2 regions of the Agromyces rhizosphaerae genome follow, and region 1 is predicted to be linked to the other one. Evidence: riboswitches for the same ligand, from Rfam matches in the RefSeq annotation. Region 1 holds a riboswitch; the other holds the start of a gene.
The links. A riboswitch is a leader RNA that binds a small molecule or an ion and turns the genes downstream of it on or off. The one in region 1 is predicted to bind glycine.
Positions count from the first base shown of each region.

Region 2: another riboswitch for glycine. It lies ahead of gcvT (glycine cleavage system aminomethyltransferase GcvT); the one in region 1 lies ahead of QMG39_RS10450 (L-serine ammonia-lyase).

Region 1 covers NZ_BSDP01000001.1:2,228,590-2,239,907, forward strand. Annotated here, with positions in the region: gene QMG39_RS10435 (GTP pyrophosphokinase) at 1-109, shown strand, start outside; gene QMG39_RS10440 (DNA/RNA non-specific endonuclease) at 127-957, shown strand; gene QMG39_RS10445 (M48 family metalloprotease) at 986-1,924, opposite strand; glycine riboswitch at 2,099-2,196, shown strand; glycine riboswitch at 2,200-2,283, shown strand; gene QMG39_RS10450 (L-serine ammonia-lyase) at 2,428-3,780, shown strand; tRNA gene QMG39_RS10455 (tRNA-Phe) at 3,856-3,931, opposite strand; tRNA gene QMG39_RS10460 (tRNA-Asp) at 4,021-4,094, opposite strand; tRNA gene QMG39_RS10465 (tRNA-Glu) at 4,126-4,198, opposite strand; gene QMG39_RS10470 (M23 family metallopeptidase) at 4,484-5,863, shown strand; gene QMG39_RS10475 (TetR/AcrR family transcriptional regulator) at 5,939-6,532, shown strand; gene QMG39_RS10480 (FAD-dependent oxidoreductase) at 6,537-7,721, shown strand; gene QMG39_RS10485 (inorganic diphosphatase) at 7,788-8,273, opposite strand; gene tilS (tRNA lysidine(34) synthetase TilS) at 8,342-9,400, shown strand; gene QMG39_RS10495 (SCO4848 family membrane protein) at 9,415-9,633, opposite strand; gene hpt (hypoxanthine phosphoribosyltransferase) at 9,764-10,315, shown strand; gene ftsH (ATP-dependent zinc metalloprotease FtsH) at 10,437-11,318, shown strand, end outside.
Region 2 covers NZ_BSDP01000001.1:2,784,495-2,795,812, reverse strand. Annotated here, with positions in the region: gene QMG39_RS13210 (ATP-binding protein) at 1-758, shown strand, start outside; gene gcvP (aminomethyl-transferring glycine dehydrogenase) at 789-3,587, opposite strand; gene gcvH (glycine cleavage system protein GcvH) at 3,656-4,054, opposite strand; gene gcvT (glycine cleavage system aminomethyltransferase GcvT) at 4,142-5,290, opposite strand; glycine riboswitch at 5,343-5,433, opposite strand; glycine riboswitch at 5,435-5,521, opposite strand; gene QMG39_RS13190 (putative endonuclease domain-containing protein) at 6,232-6,786, shown strand; gene QMG39_RS13185 (NUDIX hydrolase) at 7,057-7,830, shown strand; gene nadA (quinolinate synthase NadA) at 7,827-9,233, shown strand; gene nadB (L-aspartate oxidase) at 9,235-10,755, shown strand; gene nadC (carboxylating nicotinate-nucleotide diphosphorylase) at 10,752-11,318, shown strand, end outside.

The DNA.
Region 1 (11,318 bases):
CGACGAACCGGTGCCCGATGCCGCGGGCCAGGCGCTCGCCGAGGTGCAGCCGGGCGACCACGCGGTGCGCGCGCTGCACGACTACCGGCTCCGCACCCGGCGGGTCTGAGGCCGGGGACGCGGGCGATGGGGGAGATCGGCGCGGGCTACGACGAGGAGTTCCTCGGGGTCGCGGTGCCGCTGCCGCGGGTGACGGATGCCCCGCCGGGGCAGCACGTCCTGCTCGACTCGACGCACTTCGGCGTGCTGCTCGACACGTCGCGGCGGTTCGCCGCGGTCACGGGCGTGAACGTCGACGGCGCGGCCCTGCTCGACCTGCCGCGCGACGACGACTGGCGGCTCGACGACCGCGTGCCGGCCGACCAGCAGGCGGGCCCCGAGGTGTACCTGCGCAACGACCTCGACCGCGGCCACCTCGTGCGCCGGCGCGACCCGGTCTGGGGCGCGCCCGACGTGGCCGCGCAGGCGAACGCAGACACCTTCACCTACCCGAACGCGGCGCCCCAGGCGAGCGGCTTCAACCAGTCGCGCGAGCTCTGGCTCGGCCTCGAGGACCACGTGCTGGCCTTCGCCGAGACGACGGATGCCCGCATCAGCGTCTTCACCGCGCCGGTGCTGCGCCCGACCGACCCGGAGTACCGGGGCATCCGCGTGCCGCTGTCGTTCTGGAAGGTCGTGGCGTGGGTCTCGGGCGGCGCGCTCGTCTCGGCCGCGTTCCTGCTCGACCAGACGCCGCAGCTGAACGCGGACGAGCTCGCGCGGCGCATGGGCGTGGTGGGCGACCTCGACGTCGTGCCGCCGCTCGGCCCGTTCCGCACGTTCCAGGTGCCGGTGGCCGACGTCGCCGCCGTCGCGGGGGTCGACCTCGGCGACCTCGTACCGGCCGACGTGCTGGCCGCGCCCGCGCTCCGGCCCCGCCGCATCCGCCTCGAGTCGTTCGACGACGTCGTGCTCTGAGGCGATCCCGCGCGGGCGGGTCCCCGCCTCAGCCTTCGGCGGCCGCGGGCGGCAGGCCGACCGGCTGGGTCGGGGGCGGCACGAGCTGCGTCATCACGGCCGCGGCCTTCGGAGAGACGGCGTCGCGCAGTCGGTCGAAGTCGGCGGGTTGCACCTGGGCGATGAATGCGAGCAGCTCGAGGTAGCGATTGGTCGTGTGCGGAGTCGAGGGGAGGATCTCGGCGACTCGCAGAATGAAGGACTGGCGGACCGACCCGGCCTGCTCGATGAGTCCGCTCGGACGAAGGTCGGCGGCGGCGTCCTTCCCGACCAGCGCTCGGTGGATCGCGTTCATGCTGACGTCGACGTCGCGGGTGCAGAGGTAGGCAAGGCGGTCACCGGTGTAGACCGTCGCGCGCAGCCACGGCGCGACGAACGGCGCGAGCACCTGCTGGAGTCCGAGCCTCGTGACCGCAACGCGTGCGGGAACCCACCACGAGAATCGAGCGAGGAGGTGCCCGAACTCGGTGGCGAGCAGGAAACGCACCTCGCTCCGGCGGCGCTCCGAGTCGAGGTCCGCGATCGCCGAGCCGTCCAGGAGGATGGCGTTGACACCGAAGTAGGTGTAGGTGGCGGCGGCGGTCGCCTGCCCGCGCACGACGAAGACATCGACGCGACGGCGGTAGCCCAGTCGCGAGCGGACGTCGTCTATGACCTCCTGCAGCGCGGGGAACGACGCCGAGGTCACCGCAACAGCATGCGCGCGCATGCGCACCCGACCGATCTGGAAGTTGAGCCAGATGAAGAGCGCCACACCGACGATCGCGAGGAGGCCGCCAAGGACGGCGGGGCTGAATACGGCGAAGAGGCCGATCGCCAACACCACGCCGACTGCGGTCACGGCGAGGACGAACGCCGGCGCCTCGGACGGGTGCCGCGAGTCACGGAGGAGCTGCTCTGCGCGTGTCGCCTCATCATCGGTCTGCATGCTCATCACGGTTCCCCCCGATCGGCAGTGTGGCGGTCATGCTAGCCAGTGGCGTGGCCCGCACGGAACCCATCGAGCCGGGATTGGGCCGGCCCGGGCCGCACGTTGGCCGGGATGGCGACCGTCCCGGCATGTGCCGCGTGCGTGTTAGCGTGACGACCACAACCGAATACCCGCATCGTGGCGGGAGAGCCCGCCCGGTCCGCCGGGCGGCGCCGTAGGAGCAAGCCCCTCCCCGGGAATCTCTCAGGCACCCGTACCGCCACGACAGGGAACTCTGGAAAGCAGCAGGCCGAGGCCTGCTCACCGACGGGGCAAGGCGGCGCGAGTCGCGCGAATCTCTCAGGTCATCGACAGAGCGGGGAGGAACCACCCGACGCCGGCGCGGCCGGCCACGACCTGGGAGTTCCGATGACCTGTCCCGACGCTTCGGCACCCGAGCGGATGCCCCGGGCATCCGCACCCCTCATCGCCGGGTGCGCACCGTGCTGAGCGCACTCGACATGTTCTCGATCGGCATCGGCCCGTCGTCGTCGCACACGGTGGGGCCGATGCGCGCGGCGCGCCTGTTCGTCGACGGGCTCGCGGCCGACGGCCGGCTCGACGAGGTGGCCCGAGTGCGGGTCGAGCTCTACGGGTCCCTCGGCGCGACCGGCAGGGGGCACGGGTCGGACGCCGCGGTCATCCTCGGCCTGCTCGGCGAGCACCCGGAGACCGTCGACACCGCGACCGTGGGCGCGCGCGTGGCCCGGATCGCCGAGGAGGGCGCGCTCCGTCTCGGCGGCATCCGTGAGATCGTGTTCCGCCCCGCCGAGGACGTCGTGCTCCACCTGCGGAAGCGCCTGCCCGGCCACCCGAACGGCATGACGTTCGAGGCGTTCGACGCTCGGGGGGCGAGCGTGCGCGCGACCACCTCCTACTCGGTCGGCGGCGGGTTCGTGGCCGACGATCTCAACGGGCATCCGGCCGTCGTCGAACAGCGCGTGGAGCTCGCGTTCCCGTTCGCGACCGCGGCGGAGCTGCTCGAGCACTGCCGCCGCGAGCGGATCGACATCGCCGATGTCATGCTCGCGAACGAGCACGCGTGGCGCCCGGAGGCCGAGACGCGCGCCGAGCTGCTGCGCGTCTGGCGGGTCATGCGCGAGTGCGTCGACAACGGCTGCACGAGCGACGAGGAGCTGCTGCCCGGCTCGCTGCGGGTGCGGCGGCGCGCGCCCGGCCTGTTCCGGAAGCTGGACGCCGCGGCCGACGACGTCGACGCCATGCGCGCCATGGACTGGGTCAACCTCTACGCGCTCGCCGTGAACGAGGAGAACGCCGCCGGCGGTCGCGTCGTCACCGCCCCCACGAACGGCGCCGCGGGCATCGTGCCGGCCGTGCTGCACTACGCCGACCGGTTCGTGCGCGACCTCGACGACGACGCGGTCGTGCGGTTCCTCCTGACCGCGGCCGCGATCGGCATCCTGTTCAAGCGCAACGCCTCGATCTCGGGCGCGGAGGTCGGCTGCCAGGGCGAGGTCGGCTCGGCGTGCTCGATGGCCGCGGCGGGGCTGTGCGCGCTGCTCGGGGGCACGCCGGAGCAGGTCGAGAACGCCGCCGAGATCGGCATCGAGCACCACTTGGGGCTCACCTGCGATCCGATCGGCGGGCTCGTGCAGATCCCCTGCATCGAACGCAACGCGATCGCGAGCAGCAAGGCCATCAACGCCGCCCGCATCGCGATGCACGGCGACGGCACGCATCACGTGTCGCTCGACCAGGCCGTCACCACGATGCGCGAGACCGGCGCCGACATGAAGCGCAAGTACAAGGAGACCTCGCTCGGCGGCCTCGCCGTGAACGTCATCGAGTGCTGAGGGGCGGTCGGATGCCCCTGGGGCGGACATGCCCGCCAGACGCGAAGAAGCCCGGGCGAACCCGGGCTTCTCTTCTGGTGGCTCCGACGGGCGTCGATCCCGTGACCTCACGATTTTCAGTCGTGCGCTCTACCAACTGAGCTACAGAGCCTGGTGCATCCGAAGATGCGTATCAGGCGGGGCATCCGAAGATGTTCCCCATACGGAGATGGGCTCTCGAGGAGAGCCCATCCGCCGAAGCGACCCTGACGGGACTTGAACCCGCGACCTCCGCCGTGACAGGGCGGCACGCTAACCAACTGCGCCACAGGGCCTTGCGTATGAAATTGTATCCTTCGTTCAGCGTGACCCCAACGGGATTCGAACCCGTGCTGCCGCCGTGAAAGGGCGGTGTCCTAGGCCGCTAAACGATGGGGCCGGGTGTCGTGCTGGGCACGACCGCCGACAGCCAAGCATACGTGCACTTCCGTCAGATTCCAAAACGAGGCCGGAACCGATCGCGCGACGTGCCGGGGCGGCTCCCTCAGTCGGCCGATGAGCCCGGTAGCGTCGCGCTCGGCACGTCCCTCGTCCGGGGGCCGAGCACCACGTCGGCCGGCAATACCAAGGATCGAGCGGTCCGTTGTTACTGTGGCTGATGTTGCAGATGTGACAGATGTGACGAACGTGACCTCGCCGCCGCAGCGGCAGGATCGGGGAAGCCATGCAGGACACGGCGGGGGATGCGACGGGGGTCGCGCCGCAGCGCGCGGGCCGCGTGCGCCGGCTCGCGCCCGTGATCCGTCGCGTCGTCGGGGTGCTGGCCGCCCTGCTCATGGTGGCGACCATCTCGATCGCGACGCCCGCCCCGGCCACCGCCGCCGACTACCCCACGTGGGACGAGGTGAAGAAGGCCAAGGCCAACACCGCAGCGGGTGCGGCCGCCGTCTCGGAGATCACCGACCTCATCGCGCAACTCGAGACCCGCGTCGCCGAGACCCGGGCCGAAGCCGAGCGGCGCACCGACGAGCTGCTCGCCGCCCAGCAGGCGTTCGACGACGCGGTGCGCCGCGCCGACGAGATCCAGCAGCAGGCCGACGAGAGCGCGGCCCAGGCTGCAGAGGCCGAGGAGAACGCCGGCCAGCTCGCCGCTCAGCTGTACCGCGCGGGCGGCACCGACCTCGGCATCAACCTCATGTTCGAGGCGGGCGCGGCCGAGGAGACCGACGAGCTGCTGGCCAAGCTCGGCAACATGAGCAAGATGGTCGAGCGCGCCGCCGGCGTCTACGAGGAGGCCCAGCAGGCGGCCAACACCGCCCAGGCGCTCGGGGAGCAGGCCGCGGTCGCGCGCGACGAGCGCGAGGCGCTGCGCATCGCCGCCGAGGAGGCGCTCGTCGCCGCGCAGGAGGCGCAGGCAGCCGCCGAGGCGGCGCTGGCCGAGTCCGAGGACAAGAAGATCGAGCTGGAGCAGCAGCTCGCGTACCTCAAGGACAAGGAGAAGACCACGATCGCCGCCTACCAGGAGGGCGAGCGCAAGCGGAAGGAAGAGGAGGAGCGGCGCCGCAAGGCCGCCGAGGCGGCTGCGCGTGCCGCCGCCGCTCGTGCCGCGGCCGCCGCTGCCGCAGCCGCCGCCGCGGGAGGCGGGGGCGGGGGAGCAGGCCTGGCCGGCGGCACGACGAGCAGCCAGGGCTGGGCGGTTCCCGCGTACGGCTACATCAGCGGGGTCTACGGTCCGCGGGCGAGCATCTGCACCGCGGGCGGCTGCTCGGGCGGCTTCCACTACGCGACCGACCTCGCGACCGGCTGCTCGGCGCCCATCTACGCGGCGCACTCCGGCGTGGTCGTCTACGCCGGCTGGTCGGGCACGTACGGCAACTTCATCAAGATCGACCACGGCAACGGCATCGCCACCGGCTACGCGCACATCCGCGCCGGCGGGGTCTGGGTGGGTGTGGGCCAGACGGTGAGCGTCGGCCAGAACATCGCCAGCAGCGGCAGCACGGGCGCGTCGACCGGATGCCACCTGCACTTCGAGGTCTTCCAGAACGGCTACCGCATCAACCCGCAGCCGTTCATGGCCGCGCGCGGCGTGCCGCTGGGCTGACCGTCGCGCCCGCTGCGGACCCGTGATCTCGTCGTCGCATTTACAGACCGACCGATCAGTCTGTAGGCTGGGGGCATGCGCGAGCGAATGGATGCGGCCGAGCGACGCGAGCAGATCGCGGACGCCGCGCTGCACCTCCTCGCCACCGAGGGCGCCGATGCGCTGACCGCGGCTCGGCTCACCGAGGTGGCCGGCATCAGCCGCGGCAACCTCTTCCACCACTTCGCCACGATCGACGACGTCGTGCTCGCCGCGTTCGAGCGGTCGGTCGCGACGATCGGCAGCGTGCACGACCCGCGGGGCGGCCTGCGCGAGTGGCTGCTCGCGATGGGCGGTGACGTCGCCGGCTTCGCCGAGGAGCAGGACGCCATGATCGGCGCCACCTTCGCCTTCCTCACCCGCGCGAGGTCCGACCCCCGCCTGCGCGCCCGACTCGAGGAGCTGCTCGAGGCGACCGTCTCCGGCTTCGAGTCGGCGCTCGCGACGAGGGCAGCGGATGCCGCCGACAGCCGTGCGCTCGCGACCGCGATCGTCATCGCCGCCGACGGCGTCGCGATGCACCGCCACGTCTTCCCCGAGCGGCACGACGAGCAGCTCGCCGCCTGGCGTGCGCTCGTCGACCGCATCGCCCCGGAGCATCCGCCCGCCGCACCCGACCCGAGGAGCTGAACCCATGCACGCCGTCATCTGCGGAGCCGGAATCGCCGGCCTCGCCACCGCCATCTCGCTGCAGCGCCACGGCTGGAGCGTCACCCTGGTCGAGCACGCCGTCTCGCTGCGCGACGGCGGCTACATGATCGACTTCTTCGGGCCCGGGTACGACGCCGCCGAGCGCATCGGCATCCTCGACGACCTGCGCGAGCGCGCGCACGAGGTCGATCGCGTGGAGTGGGTCGACGAGCACGGTCGCGCCCACGCACGGCTGCGCTACGACCGCATGCGCGACGCGCTCGACGGGCGGCTGTTCTCGCTGCTGCGCGGCGACGTCGAGCGGTCGCTGCGCGAGGCCCTGCCCGCCGACGTCGAACTGCGGTTCGGCACCACCGTGACCGGTGTCACGCAGCACGACGGCGGGGTCACGGTCGAGCTCGGCGACGAGCGCGTCGAGGCCGACCTGCTGGTCGGCGCCGACGGCATCCACTCGGGCGTGCGCCGCGAGGTGTTCGGCCCCGAGGAGCGGTTCCTCCGGCCACTCGGCCTGCACACCGCGGCGTGGTTCTTCCGCAGCGACGAGGTGCACGACGCGATCGCCGACCGGTTCGTGATGATGAGCGTGCCGGGGCGCATGGCCGGCGTCTACGAGGTCGAGCCGGGCCTGTTCGCGACGTTCTTCGTCTTCGAGGAGCAGTCGACCGCGATGCCCGGCGACCCCCTCGCCGCGCTGCGCGAGCGCTTCGGCGACCTCGGCGGGTTCGTGCCCGCGATGCTCGCCGCCGACCCGGTCGACGACGTCTACTACGACGTGGTGGCGCAGGTGGAGGCGCCGGCCTGGCACGACGGCCGGGTCGTGCTCATCGGCGACAGCGCCTACGCGGTGTCGCTCGTGGCCGGCCAGGGGGCGTCGCTCGCGCTCTCGGGGGGCGTCGCGCTCGGCGAGGCGCTCGATGCTGAGTCGCTGGCGGGCGATCCTGCCGGCATCGAGGCCGCGCTGGGCGCGTTCGAGGCGCGCGTGCGGCCGTCGGTCGCCGAGAAGCAGGCGGCCGGGCGCAAGACGGCGAAGTGGTTCGTGCCCGCGACCCCGCTGCAGATCGCGCTGCGCAACCTCGCCATGCGGGTCGTCGACCTGCCCGGCATGGGCCGCCTCGTGAGCCCCGCGATCGGCGTCGACGCGAAGGGGTTCGCGCCGGCCACGCGCTGACCGCGCCGCGGAGACGACGACGGCCCGGCGCATCGCGCGCCGGGCCGTCGGTTCGAAGCAGGTGGCTCAGTGGCCGGGGAACGCCTCGTACGCCTTGGCGATGAGACGCTCGGCCTCCGCCGCATCCGCCCAGCCCTCGGTCTTGACCCACTTGCCGGGCTCGAGGTCCTTGTAGTGCTCGAAGAAGTGCTGGATCTCCTTCTTCGTGTACTCCGGCACGTCGGCGACGTCCTGGATCCAGTCCCAGCGCGGGTCGCCCGCCGGCACGCCGATCACCTTGGCGTCGCCGCCGCCGTCGTCCTCCATGAGGAAGACACCCACGGGGCGCACGGTCACGCCGACGCCCGGGAACAGCGGGTACTGGGTGAGCACGAGCACGTCGAGCGGGTCGCCGTCGTCGCCGAGGGAGTTCTCGAAGAACCCGTAGTCCGTCGGGTACATGAAGTTCGTGTACAGCACGCGGTCGAGGAAGACGCGGCCGGTCTCGTGGTCGACCTCGTACTTGTTGCGGCTGCCCTTCGGGATCTCGATGATCGCGGCGTACTCGCCCATGGTTCTCCTTGTTCTGGGGATGCCCCGGGGCTCGCGGCCGCGCGGGAAGACGGGAATAAGGTTACTTGATGCCCTCAGATCCGAAGCAGGCCGGTCGCCCCCGGCTCACGCCCGCGATCGCCGACGTGCGACGGGCGGTGCGGGGCGTGCTCGAGGGCCTCGGCGGCGGAGCGGACGGCGAGGCGGATGCCGGGGGCCCGGCCGCTCCCGCAGCCGACGCGCCGCTCGTGCTCGTCGCCCTCTCGGGCGGCCCCGACTCGCTCGCCCTCGCCGCGGGCGCCGCGTTCGAGGCGCCGCGTGCGGGCCTGCGCGCGGGCGCGGTGATCGTCGACCACGGCCTGCAGGACGGGTCGGCGGATGCCGCGGAGGCGGCCGCGAACCAGGCGCGCGCCCTGGGGCTCGACCCCGTCGTCGTCCGCACGGTCGAGGTGGCTGCGACGGGCGACGGGCCCGAGGCATCCGCCCGCACCGCCCGCTACGCCGCGCTCGATGCGGTCGCGCGCGAGACCGGCGCCGTGCGCGTGCTGCTCGGGCACACGCTCGACGACCAGGCCGAGACGGTGCTGCTCGGGCTGGCTCGCGGCTCGGGGGGAGGCAGCCTGCAGGGCATGCCCGCGACCAGCGGCAGGTACCTCCGGCCGCTGCTCGGCGTGCCCCGCCGCACGACCCGGCAGGCCTGCCACGATGCGGGGTTCGACCCGTGGGACGACCCGCAGAACCTCGACTCCGCGTACGCCCGCGTGCGCGTGCGCGAACAGGTGATGCCCGTGCTCGAGCACGCGCTCGGCCCGGGCGTCGCCGAGGCGCTCGCGCGCACCGCCGAGCAGCTGCGCGAGGACGAGGCCGCGTTCGCGGAGCAGATCGACGAGTTCATCGAGGAGATCTGCGAACCGGCCGAGGCGGGCATCGCGGTGTCGGTCGCGGCGCTCGCGGCGAATCCGGCGGCGCTGCGCCAGCGCATCATCCGGCACGTGGTCGCGAGCGAGTTCGGCACCGCGCTCTCGCGGGTGCAGACCCTCGAGGTGGCGCGCCTCGTCACCGACTGGCACGGACAGGGGCCGATCGACCTGCCCGGCTGCCGCGCCGCACGCATGGGCGCGCGGCTCGAGTTCACGGCCGCGGGCTGACGACCTCGATCGCGTCAGGCGACGAGCACGACGACGCCCGCCACCGCGGAGGCGACGCCCAGCACCATCGCGATCGCGATGAGCACGACGTGCACCGTGTAGAACGGCGTGCGGCGCCCCTCGGCGTCGCGCGCCCGCGGGTCGTTCGCGATGCGCGGGAAGAACCGCGGCCAGACGACCAGGTTGAAGACGGCGTTGGCGAACAGCAGCACGGCGGCGAGGATCTCGGGCATCACGGGCATCCTACGTGCGCCGCGGGGCGCTGCCCCGGGCGTCGGCGGCCGACCGCGGGACATGCGCCGGGGCCCACGGCCTCGTAGGCTCGTACCGAACGGCGGGCGATACACGAGGAGCAGACCCACCATGCGCGCGAGCGACATCGAAGCAGACCTGACCGAGGTGCTCTGCACCGAGGACGAGATCCACGCGAAGCTCGGCGAGCTCGCCCGCCGCATCGAGGCCGACTACGAGGGGCGCGACCTGCTGCTCGTGGGCGTGCTGAAGGGCGCCATCATGGTCATGGCCGACCTCGCCCGCGAGCTCGAGCGCCACGTGCAGACCGACTGGATGGCGGTCTCCTCCTACGGTGCGGGCACCGTGTCGAGCGGCGTCGTGCGCATCCTCAAGGACCTCGACTCCGACCTCTCGGGGCGGCACGTGCTCATCGTCGAGGACATCATCGACTCGGGGCTCACGCTCTCGTGGCTGCTGTCGAACCTCCGCACCCGCGGCGCGGCGTCGGTCGAGATCTGCGCGCTGTTCCGCAAGCCGGAGGCGCTCAAGGTGCACGTCGACGTGAAGTACGTCGGCTTCGACATCCCGAACAAGTTCGTGGTCGGCTACGGGCTCGACTTCGCCGAGAAGTACCGGAACCTCCGCGACGTGGGCGTGCTCGCGCCGCACGTGTACTCGTAGCATCCGCGCCGAGTCGCCCCGGGAGCGCCCGGAATCCCCGGTCGGACGGCGGCGCGGCACACACAGCCCACAGCGAACACTCGGCGGACGCCGAGCACCCGCGGGGTAGCCTTGCAGCACCATGAACTTCAAGAAGATCCTGCGCGGGCCGCTGCTGTACATCCTGCTCGCGGTCGTGGCCGTGTGGGTCGGTTCGAGCCTGATCACCGCCTCCGGGTTCAAGGAGGTGTCGACGCAGGAGGGCCTCGAGTTCCTCGCAGACGGCGATGTGTCGGCCGTGAAGATCGTCGACGGCGAGAACCGCGTCGACCTCACGCTCACCGAGGCCGACGCCGAGTACGGCTCGCAGGTGCGCTTCTACTACGTGACGCCCCGCGGTGAGGACGTCATCGCCGCGGTCGACGCCGCCGCCCCCGCCGAGGGCTTCACCGACGAGGTGCCCCAGTCGAACTGGTTCCTGTCGATGCTCGGCATCCTCCTGCCGCTGCTGCTGATCGGCATCTTCTTCTGGATCATGCTGTCGAGCATGCAGGGCGGCGGGAGCCGGGTCATGCAGTTCGGCAAGTCGAAGGCGAAGCTCGTCTCGAAGGAGAGCCCGAAGGTCACGTTCGAGGACGTGGCCGGCGCCGAGGAGGCCATCGAGGAGCTCCACGAGATCAAGGAGTTCCTGAAGGAGCCGGCGAAGTTCCAGGCCGTCGGAGCGCGGATCCCGAAGGGCGTGCTGCTCTACGGCCCGCCCGGCACCGGCAAGACGCTGCTCGCGCGCGCGGTCGCGGGCGAGGCCGGCGTGCCGTTCTACTCCATCTCGGGCTCCGACTTCGTCGAGATGTTCGTCGGCGTCGGCGCATCCCGCGTGCGCGACCTGTTCGAGCAGGCCAAGCAGAACGCGCCGGCCATCATCTTCGTCGACGAGATCGACGCCGTCGGGCGCCACCGCGGCGCCGGCATGGGCGGCGGCCACGACGAGCGCGAGCAGACGCTCAACCAGCTGCTCGTCGAGATG
Region 2 (11,318 bases), 560 kb from region 1:
AACGCCAGGTGGAGACCGGCGCCGCGTACGACGAGGCGGAGCTGCTGCTCGCGAACGGCGACCCCGCGGCCGCGTTCGCCCGCCTCGAGCCGATCATCTTCGACGGGCGCGACGACCGGCCCGCCGACCGGCTGCTGCTGCTCGCCCTCGCCGCGCGCATCATCGGTGCGATGCGCGATCGGGGCATCGCACCGCCGCGACCCGCCGACGACCTGCGGACCGCGCTCGAAACGCTGCAGGGCTGGGAGTCGGCGCCGGTCTGGACCGCGATCGCACTCGCCGAACTGACCGACGACCCGGCCGAGCGGGCCGGCGTCTGGCAGCCCGCGCTCGACCTCCTCGCCGAGGGGAAGGGGCACCGGCACCTGCTCGGCTACGGGCTGGTGCGCCAGGGCACCGCGCTTCTCGACGCCGGCGAGCGCGAGCGCGCCGCCGAGCGGATCGCGCAGGGGCGCGCCGAGGCCGAGGCGCTCGGCAGCGGGCTGGTCGTGCGGATGGCGGACGACGTCGCCGGCCGCGCCGGACTGCGAGTCGGCGCCCCGGAGGCGGGCGGCGCCGACGCCGAGCTCACGGCCCGCGAGCAGCAGGTGCTCGACCTCGTCGCCGCGGGCCTGTCGAACCGCGAGATCGGCGAACGCCTCTTCATCAGCGGCAAGACCGTGAGCGTGCACGTCTCCGCCGTGCTGCGGAAGCTCGGCGTGGGCTCGCGCACGGAGGCGGCAGCACTCGCCGGCGCCGCGCGGGCGAGCCGGCACTGAGGCGGCCCGCCCGAGGCATCCGCTCGGCCCCTACGCGAACGCCTCCACGGGCGGGCACGCGCAGACGAGGTTGCGGTCGCCGTAGGCCTGGTCGACGCGGCGCACCGGCGGCCAGTACTTCGTGCGCACGAGCGAGTGCACCGGGAAGACCGCCTGCTCGCGGGTGTACGGGTGCGTCCACTCGCCGACCGCGATCGACTCGGCCGTGTGCGGGGCGTTGCGCAGCGGGTTGTCGTCGGCGGGGAACTCGCCCCGGCCCACCGCGTCGGCCTCGGCCTTGATCGCGATCATCGCCTCGACGAAGCGTTCGAGCTCCGCCAGGTCCTCCGACTCGGTCGGCTCGACCATGAGCGTGCCCGCGACGGGGAACGACATGGTCGGCGCGTGGAACCCGTAGTCGATCAGGCGCTTCGCCACGTCGTCGACCGTGACGCCGGTCGCCTGGGTGAGCGGGCGCACGTCGAGGATGCACTCGTGCGCGACCAGCCCGTTGTCGCCCGTGTACAGCACCGGGAAGTGCTCGCGCAGGCGCTCCGCGACGTAGTTCGCGGCGAGCACCGCGGCGGCCGTCGCCTCGCGCAGCCCCTCGGAGCCCATCATGCGGATGTACGCCCACGAGATCGGCAGGATCGACGGGCTGCCGTAGGGCGCCGCCGAGACCGGGCCGCCGCCGTGGACGAGCTCGCGGTGGTCGGCGCGCTGGGCCATCGGGTGGCCGGGCAGGTAGGGCGCGAGGTGCGCCTTCGCCGCGACCGGGCCGACGCCGGGGCCGCCGCCGCCGTGCGGGATGCAGAACGTCTTGTGCAGGTTCAGGTGCGAGACGTCGCCGCCGAAGTCGCCGAACCGGGCGGTGCCGAGCAGTGCGTTCAGGTTCGCGCCGTCGACGTAGACCTGGCCGCCGGCGTCGTGCACGGCCTGCGTGATGTCCATCACGTCGTGCTCGTAGACGCCGTGCGTCGACGGGTAGGTGATCATGAGCGCCGCGATCTCGGCCGCGTTGGCGTCGATCTTCGCGCGCAGGTCGTCGAGGTCGACGTTGCCGCGGTCGTCGCAGGCCACGACCACCACGCGCATGCCGGCGAGCACGGCGGATGCCGCGTTGGTGCCGTGCGCGCTCTGCGGGATGAGGCACACCGTGCGCTCGGCCTCGCCGTTCGCGCGGTGGTAGCCGCGGATCGCGAGCAGGCCCGCGAGCTCGCCCTGGCTGCCCGCGTTCGGCTGCAGCGAGACGGTGTCGTACCCGGTCACCTCGGCGAGCCACGACTCGAGCTGCTCGATGAGCGCGAGCGAGCCGACCACGTCGGCCTCGGGGGCGAACGGATGCAGGTTGGCGAACTCCGGCCAGGTCACGGCCTGCATCTCGGTGGCCGCGTTGAGCTTCATGGTGCACGAGCCGAGCGGGATCATGCCGCGGTCGAGCGCGTAGTCGCGGTCGCCGAGCAGCTTCAGGTACCGCATCATCGCCGTCTCGGAGTGGTGCGTGTTGAACACCGGGTGCTCGAGGTAAGCGGTGGTGCGGCCGAGGGCGTCGGGGATCGCGGTGGCGCCGAGCGCGGCGTCGCCCCGCTCCTCGGGCCCGCCGAAGGCGCGCGTCACGAGGTGCAGCTCGTCGAACGTGGTGGTCTCGTCGACCGACACCTGCACGGTCGCCTCGTCGGCGGCCCAGAGGTGCACTCCGAGCTCGCGGGCGCGCTCGACGACGCGGTCGGCGGTGCCGGGCACGACCACGCGGATCGTGTCGAAGTAAGCGTCGTGCACGACCGTCTGGCCGAGGTCGGACAGCCACCCGGCGAGCAGGTGCGCCATGCCGGCGGTGCGGGCGGCGATCGCGCGCAGTCCGCGCGGGCCGTGGTACACCGCGTACATCGAGGCCATCACGGCGAGCAGCACCTGCGCGGTGCAGATGTTCGACGTGGCCTTCTCGCGGCGGATGTGCTGCTCGCGCGCCTGGAGGCTGAGGCGGTAGGCCGGATGCCCCGCGGCATCCTGCGACACCCCCACGAGCCGGCCGGGCAGCTGTCGTTCGAGGCCCTTCCGCACGGCCATGAAGCCGGCGTGCGGCCCGCCGAAGCCCATCGGCACGCCGAAGCGCTGCGAGGTGCCGACGGCGACGTCCGCGCCGAGCTCGCCGGGCGGGGTGACCAGCGTCGTGGCGAGGAGGTCCGCCGCGGCGACGGCGAGCCCGCCGCCCGCGTGCACGGCCTCGAACACGGCCGACGGGTCCCAGATGCGACCGGATGCCCCGGGGTACTGCACGAACACGCCGAAGCACTCCCCCAGCTCGGCCGCGTCGGTCTCGGCGAGCGGCAGCTCCGCGAGCTCGATGCCCACGGCCTCGGCGCGCGAGCGCAGCAGCGCGAGGGTCTGCGGCAGCGCGTCGGCGTCGACCACGAAGCGGCTCGTCTTCGCCTTCGATGCGCGTCGGGCCAGCAGCATCCCCTCGACCACCGCCGTGCCCTCGTCGAGCATCGACGCGTTCGCCGTGTCGAGCCCGGTGAGGTCGGCGACCATGGTCTGGAAGTTGAGCATCGCCTCGAGGCGACCCTGCGAGATCTCCGGCTGGTACGGCGTGTAGGCCGTGTACCACGACGGGTTCTCGAGCACGTTGCGCTGGATCACGGCCGGGGTGATGGTGCCGAAGTAGCCGAGGCCGATCATGGACGTGCGCTCGGTGTTCTCGTCGGCGAGCGCGCGCAGCTCGGCGAGCGCCTGGCGCTCCGTGGCCGCCTCGGGGATGGACGACGAGATGACCTCGCGCATCTGGATCGCGCTCGGCACGGCCGCGTCGACGAGCGCGTCGAGCGAGTCGTAGCCGAGCGTCGCCAGCATGAGGCGCTGGTCGTCGCGGGTGGTGCCGATGTGCCGGCGCCCGAAGGCGTCGAGGTCGTACGTGTCGCTCACTCGCCCGTGACCTCGCGGTACTGCTCGAGGCTCAGCAGGTCGGCGGGGACCTCCGCGACCGTGACCTTGATCAGCCAGCCGTCGCCGAACGGGTCGCTGTTGAGCAGCTCGGGCTCCTCGACCGCACGCTCGTTGACCTCGGTGACCGTGCCGTCGACCGGCGAGATCAGCTCGCCCACCGACTTCGTCGACTCGATCTCGCCGACGACCTCACCGGCGGCCACGGCGGTGCCCACCTCGGGCAGCTCGAGGAAGACGACGTCGCCGAGCTTGTCGGCCGCGTACGCGGTGATGCCCACCACCACGCCGCCGGCGTCGACACCCTCGGCGGGGTCCTCGTCGATCAGCACCCACTCGTGGTCGCTGGTGTACTTCAGGTCGTTCAGGTCGGTCATGGGGTTCCCCTCGGGTGGTGGTTCGCGGTGCTCGTGCGGTGCGGTTCGTGGTGGCTGGCGGGCGGCGGATGCCGGTGGGCGGCGGGATTACTTCTCGCGGCGGTAGAACGGCAGGTCGACGACGGACGCGGCGATGCGCGTGCCGCGCACGTCGACGTACAGGGTGGTGCCCGTCGCCGCGTGGCGCGGGGCGACGTAGGCCATGGCGATCGGGTGGCCCAGCGTGGGCGACAGCGCGCCGCTCGTGATCACGCCGGCCTCGGAGGCATCCGCCCCCTCGCCGTCGAAGAGCGCGTACCCGGCGCGGCCCGCGCGTCGGCCCTCGCTCGCGAGTCCGACCAGCACCGGGGCATCCGCCGCCGGCCCCTCCTCGCTCGCGGCGCGGCCGACGAAGTCGACCTCCTTGCCGAGCGCGACCACGCGGCCGAGGCCCGCCTGGGCCGGGAAGGTGTCGCGCGTGAGCTCGTGGCCGTACAGCGGCATGCCCGCCTCGAGGCGGAGCGTGTCGCGGCTCGCGAGGCCCGCCGGAACGAGTCCGTGCGCCTCGCCCGCCTCGGCGAGCGCCTCCCAGAGGGCGGGCGCCTGGTCGGGCGAGACGTAGAGCTCGAAGCCGTCCTCGCCGGTGTAGCCGGTGCGGGCGACCAGCACCGGCTGCTCGGCGAACTCGGCCGCGACGGCGCGGTAGTACTTCATGCCGCTCACGGCATCCACGAAGTCGTCGTGGTCGTTGCCGTCGCCCTGGATGCCGAATCCGGCGGTACTCGTGAGGATATCGAGCGCCTTGGGGCCCTGCACGGCGATCAGCGCCATGTCGTCGGACTCGTCGAACACCTCGCAGTCGAACGGGGCGGTGCGGGCGCGCAGCTCGTCGGCGACGTGGGCGACGTTGGCCGCGTTGGCGACGACGAGGTAGCGGTCGGCGCCGGTGCGGTAGACGACGAGGTCGTCGATCACGCCGCCGTGGCGAGCGAGCAGCAGGGTGTACTTCGCCTGGCCCTCGGCGCTGGCCGAGAGCTTCCCGGCGAGCGCGTAGTCGAGCGCGCGGTCGGCCTCGGGGCCGACGACCACGATCTCGCCCATGTGCGAGAGGTCGAACAGGCCGGCCGCCGTGCGGACCGCCTTGTGCTCGGCCAGGTCGGACGAGTAGCGCACCGGCATCTGCCAGCCCGCGAAGTCGGTGAAGGTCGCGCCGGCGGCGCGGTGGATCGCATCGAGGGGGCTCAGGCGTTCGGTCACGGAGTTCTCCTGTCGTCGCACGGCGCGCGCGGCAGTCGCCGCGGTCGAGAACTCCCCCTCTGTCATCTGCCTGAGAGTTTCACGACCCGTGGGGTCGCTTTCACCGTGGGCGGGATGCTCGTGGCATCCGCTTTTCAGAGCGGCCTGCTCGCTGCGGTCTGTGACCTGAGAGATTGGCGGGGAGGCTTGCTCCTTCGGTGCCGGCCCAGCCGGCTCTCCCGCAACGCGTCGATGGCCCGATATGCGATTGTGCGCACAGCCTACCAATCGAACCCGCGAATCCCCGCCTGCGCGCCGCTTGATCCCAGTCCGGCCCCAGACCCGTCAATCTCCTGCACTCTCGCGCCTCATGGCGCAGTTTCTTGACGGGTCTCGCGCACGACCCGTCCCCGTGGCCTCGAGACCCGTCAAGAGCCTGCGCTCCCAGCGCTGAGAACGCAGGTTCTTGACGGGTCTTGTATCGGCGACCCGGGCATTGGTCCTCCACAGGTGCGAACGGGCACTCACTCGGGGGGTGAGCGCATGCGGCACCGCCGAAGTCCGGCTCGTTGGAAGACCGTGTCCGCATGCGAAGTCCGAGCCGACTCCCCGCCGATCTCGTGTCCCGCGTGTCATTCACGACTGGGGATGCCGCGCAGCACGGCGTCGGGCATCGGCGGCTCGCCGCATCCGACATCGTGGCTCCGTTCCACGGGGTTCGGTCCGCCCAAGACGCACCACCGCTCGCGTCGGCCTATCAGGTGCGACTCGCCGAGGGCCAGTGCTTCAGCCACACCACGGCCGCACTGCTCTTGGGCTGTCCTCTCCCCCGCAGGCTGGAACGAGACCCGCGTGTCCACGTCTCGAGCGTCGGGAAGTGGCGCGGGCCCCGCACTCGCGGGGTCGTCGGGCACGAGCTGTCGAGCCGATGCACCAAGGTCATCGAGGTCGATGGTCTGCCAGTGACGGATGCTCCGACCACCTGGCGCCACCTCGCCGGGATGCTCTCCGTCGACGAGCTCATCGCGGTCGGCGACTACTTGGTGTCGCCCCGCGGGTCCTACGGCGATCTCCCTGCCCTCACCGAAGACGAGGCGCTCCAGCGTTCGATCGAGCGAACGCCGCGCCTTCGCGGAGCGGCTCGCGCCCGCGATGCACTCGTCGACGTGCGCGCGGGCGCCCGTTCACCGAAGGAGACCGAAGCTCGGCTCATGCTCTGCCGTGCAGGATTGCCGGAGCCGGTGCTGAACCACCCAGTCGTCGACGAGAAGGGCGAGCTCATCGCCGAGATCGACCTCGCGTACCCGGACGACCTTCTCGGAGTGGAGTACGAGGGCGACTCGCATCGCGAGCGCGAACGCTTCCGTCGTGACATCCGACGCATCGAACGGCTCCAGGACGCAGGCTGGCACATGATCCGCCTGACCTCGGACGACGTTGACGCGACGCTCACGACGACGGCCTCCCGCGACACGGTGGAGCGAATCGAACGCAGACTCCGCATGTCCCGCACCTGAATACCCAGAGACTCAGCCGATCTCGTTCCCGCCCCGCTGAGACCCGTCAAGAAACTGCGCTCTCCCCGCTGGGAGCGTAGTTTTCTGACGGGTCTCGAGCCACCTACGTGACCCGACGCGCAAGACCCGTCAGGAAACTGCGGTCTGGCTCGCCAGAGTGCAGGGAATTGACGGGTCTGGAAGTTCGCGGGCACGGTTTTGTGTTCGGGTCAGGGTGACACTAAGATGGCTGGGAGCTTCGAGTCAGAGTGACATTTAGGGGGTGAGCGGATGCCGGTGGAGCCCGTGCCCACGCACGACGCGCGCCTCGCCGTGTCAACGGTGATCTTCGCGCTGCGCCGCGACGAGGCATCCGGCCTGCCCTCGCTCTGGATTCCCCTCGTGCGCCGCACCCGCGACCCCTATCTCGACGACTGGGCCCTGCCCGGCGGCTGGCTGCCCGACGACGAGGAGCTGTCGGATGCCGCGGCCAGGACGCTCGGCGAGACGACCGGCCTCGCGCCGAAGTACCTCGAGCAGCTCTACACGTTCGGCGCCCTGGGGCGTTCCCCCGGCGGCCGCGTCGTGTCGGTCGTGTACTGGGCGCTCGTGCAGTCGGACGAGGCCGAGCGCGCCACGACCGACGAGAACGTGCGCTGGTGCGCCGCCGATGCGCTCGGCCGGCTCGCCTTCGACCACAACCGCATCGTCGAGTACGCGCTCTGGCGCCTCCGCACGAAGATGGAGTACGCGCGCATCGCGCACGCGTTCCTCGGCGACACCTTCACCCTCGCGCAGCTGCGCGAGGTGCACGAGGCCGTGCTGCAGCGCCGGCTCGACCCCGCCAACTTCCGTCGCACGATGGAAGCGTCCGGCACGCTCGTCGACACCGGCGAGCGCCTGTCGGGCACCCCGCACCGGCCGCCGAAGCTCTACCGCTACGACGCCTCGATCGACCTGGCCGACGCCGGGCCGCTCGCCAGAACCCGCGCGCTCGGCAACGGCGCGCACCCCGATCGGGGCGAGACCGACCCGATCCTGCCCCACCCGAGGATGAGAGCATGACCATCGCAACGCCCCCCGCCCGCGACGAGGCACAGGTCCGCCGCGCGGCATCCGTCGACCGCAGCATCCGGCTCATCCAGACCGGCGCGACGGCCGGCGAGACCTGCACGCCCGAGCTCGCGAAGGGACCGTGGGAGTTCGACCGCGGCCCGATCGGCTACGGCCCGGGATCGTCGATGGGCGACGTCATTCCGACCGGCTCGCCCCGCCAGGGCGACCTGCCCGAGTCGTACCGCGCCGCCTCGCAGGACGAGCTGCACGAGCGCATCGAGGCCGCGAAGGCCACGCTCGGCGACCGGGTCGTCGTGCTCGGCCACTTCTACCAGCGCGACGAGGTCGTGCGCCACGCCGACTTCGTGGGCGACTCGTTCCAGCTCGCGAACGCCGCCAAGGCGAAGCCCGAGGCCGAGGCGATCGTGTTCTGCGGCGTGCACTTCATGGCCGAGACCGCCGACATGCTGTCGACGCCCGAACAGGACGTCATCCTGCCGAACCTCGCCGCCGGCTGCTCGATGGCCGACATGGCCGACCTCGACTCGGTCATGGAGTGCTGGGAGCAGCTCGAGGAGGTCTACGGCACCGAGCCCGACGCCGACGGCCGCGTGCCGGTCATCCCGGTCACGTACATGAACTCGTCGGCGGCGCTCAAGGGCTTCTGCGGCGAGCGCGGCGGCATCGTCTGCACCTCGTCGAACGCCGAGACGGTGCTCGAGTGGGCGTTCGAGCGCGGGCAGCGCGTGCTGTTCTTCCCCGACCAGCACCTCGGCCGCAACACGGCGAAGGCGATGGGCGTGCCCCTCGAGCAGATGCCGATGTGGAACCCGCGCAAGCCGCTCGGCGGCTCGACCGAGGACGAGCTGCAGGATGCCCGCGTCATCCTCTGGCACGGCTTCTGCTCGGTGCACAAGCGCTTCACCGTCGACCAGATCGAGACCGCGCGCGCCGAGCACCCGGGCGTGCAGGTCATCGTGCACCCCGAGTGCCCGATGCCGGTGGTCGACGCCGCCGACGGTTACGGCTCGACCGACTTCATCGTGAAGGCGATCCAGGCGGCGCCGGCCGGTTCGAGCTTCGCGATCGGCACCGAGATCAACCTCGTGCAGCGTCTCGCCGCAGAGCACCCCGAGCACGAGATCTTCTGCCTCGACCCAGTGGTGTGCCCGTGCTCGACCATGTACCGCATCCACCCCGGGTACCTCGCGTGGGTGCTCGAGGAGCTCGTCGAGGGGCGCACGGTGAACCCCATCACCGTGCCCGACGAGGTGGCGGGCCACGCCCGGGTGGCACTCGAGCGGATGCTGGCGGCCAAGCCGCCCGCCGGCGCCGTCGCGAAGGCGGGCACGCGCGTCTCCGACGCGATCGCCTCGCCCGCCGCTGCGCCCGCCGCCGAGCCGACGGACTGACATGGCCGCCGTCGTGGTCGTCGGCAGCGGGCTCGCGGGCCTGCTCGCCGCCGTGCGCGCCGCCGACGCGGGCCACCGCGTGACCGTCGTCACGAAGGGAACGCTCGACGAGGGCAGCACGCGCCACGCGCAGGGCGGCATCGCCGCAGCCCTGTTCGCGGACGACTCGGTCGACGCGCACGTGCGCGACACGCTCCGCGCGGGCGCGGGCCACTGCGACCCCGCGGCGGTGCGCGTGCTGTGCGAGGAGGGTCCGGCGCGCGTCCGCGACCTGATCCGCTTCGGCGCCGCGTTCGACCGCGACGAGTCGGGCCTCGCGCGCGGCCTGGAGGCGGCGCACTCGCGGGCACGCGTCGTGCACGCGGGCGGCGACGCGACCGGCGCCGAGATCCAGCGCGCGCTCGTCGCGACCGTGCGCTCGCGCGCCGTCGAGCTGGTCGAGCACGCCATGCTCGCCGACGTGCTGACCTGCCGCGGCCGCGCCTGCGGCGTGCGGCTGCTCATCGGCGGGCAGTACGTCGACCGGCCGGCCGACGCCGTGGTGCTCGCGACGGGCGGTACCGGGCAGCTCTACGGCCGCACCACGAACCCGGCGGTCGCGACCGGCGACGGGGTGGCCGCCGCGTGGCGCGCCGGCGCGCGGGTCGACGACCTCGAGTTCACGCAGTTCCACCCGACGGCGCTCGCGGCCCCCGGCACGCCGCTGATCTCGGAGGCCGTGCGCGGCGAGGGCGCGGTGCTGCGGGATGCCTCGGGCGAGCGCTTCATGCCGTCGCGGCATCCGCTCGCCGAGCTGGCCCCGCGCGACGTCGTCGCCCGCGAGGTCGCCGCCGCCATGCGCCGCCACGGGGACGCGCCGGCGACCCTGGACGCGACCGCGCTCGGCGCGGCCTTCCTCGCGCGCCGGTTCCCCGGCATCGACGCGGCCACGCGCGCCGCCGGGTACGACTGGTCGCGCGAGCCCGTGCCGGTCACGCCCGCGGCCCACTACGCGATGGGCGGCATCGCGACCGACCTGTGGGGCCGCACGAGCGTGCCGGGCCTGTTCGCGATCGGCGAGTGCGCGCGCACGGGCGTGCACGGCGCCAACCGGCTCGCATCGAACTCGCTGCTCGAGGCGGCGGTGTTCGCCGACCGTGCGGGACGGGTGCTCGGCGAGCCGTTCCCGCACGCGCACGCGGCGAGCCGGGCGCAGCTCCGCACCGAGGGCGCCGCCCCGCGGTCGAGCGCCGCCGGCCCGTTCACCCGCGCCGCGCTGCAGGACCTCATGTGGACCCGCGCCGGCCTCGAGCGCTCCGGCGACGGCCTCGCCGGGGCATCCGCCCTGCTCGACGACTGGGCTCTCGCGCAACCGGCGGAGCCGGCGCCCGCGGTCGAGGCGATCGAGGACGCGAACCTCCTGCTGCTCGCCCGCCTCACCGTCGACGCCGCGCTCGCCCGCCGCGAGTCGCGCGGCGCGCACCACCGACTCGACCACCCCGAACGCGATCCCGCGCTCGGCGCGCTCCCGGAGGCCGCATGACCGCCCTCACCCCCGCCCAGCTCGACCGCATCGTGCAGGCCGCGCTCGACGAGGACGCTCCCTGGGGCGACCTCACCTCCGAGACGCTCATCCCCGCGACCGCGCAGGCCCGCGCCGACCTCGTCGCCCGCGAGCCGGGCGTCATGAGCGGCGGCGCGGTGTTCGCGGCCGCGTTCCGCCTCGTCGACCCGCGCATCGCGGTCGAGCAGGTCGTGCCCGACGGCGCGCGCTTCAACGCCGGCGACCGGCTCGCGAGCGTCGCCGGCCCCGCACGGGCCGTGCTGCGCGCCGAGCGCATCGGCCTGAACTTCACCCAGCGCATGTCGGGCATCGCGACCCTCACGGCCCGCTACGTCGACGCCGTCGCCGGCACCCGCGCCCGCATCGTCGACACGCGCAAGACCACGCCCGGACTGCGCGTGCTCGAGCGCCAGGCGGTGCGCGACGGCGGCGGCCGCAACCACCGCTTCTCGCTGTCGGACGCGGTCATGGCCAAGGACAACCACCTCGCCGTGCTCACGGCCGACGGCTCGAGCGTGACCGACGCCCTGCTGGCGGTGCGC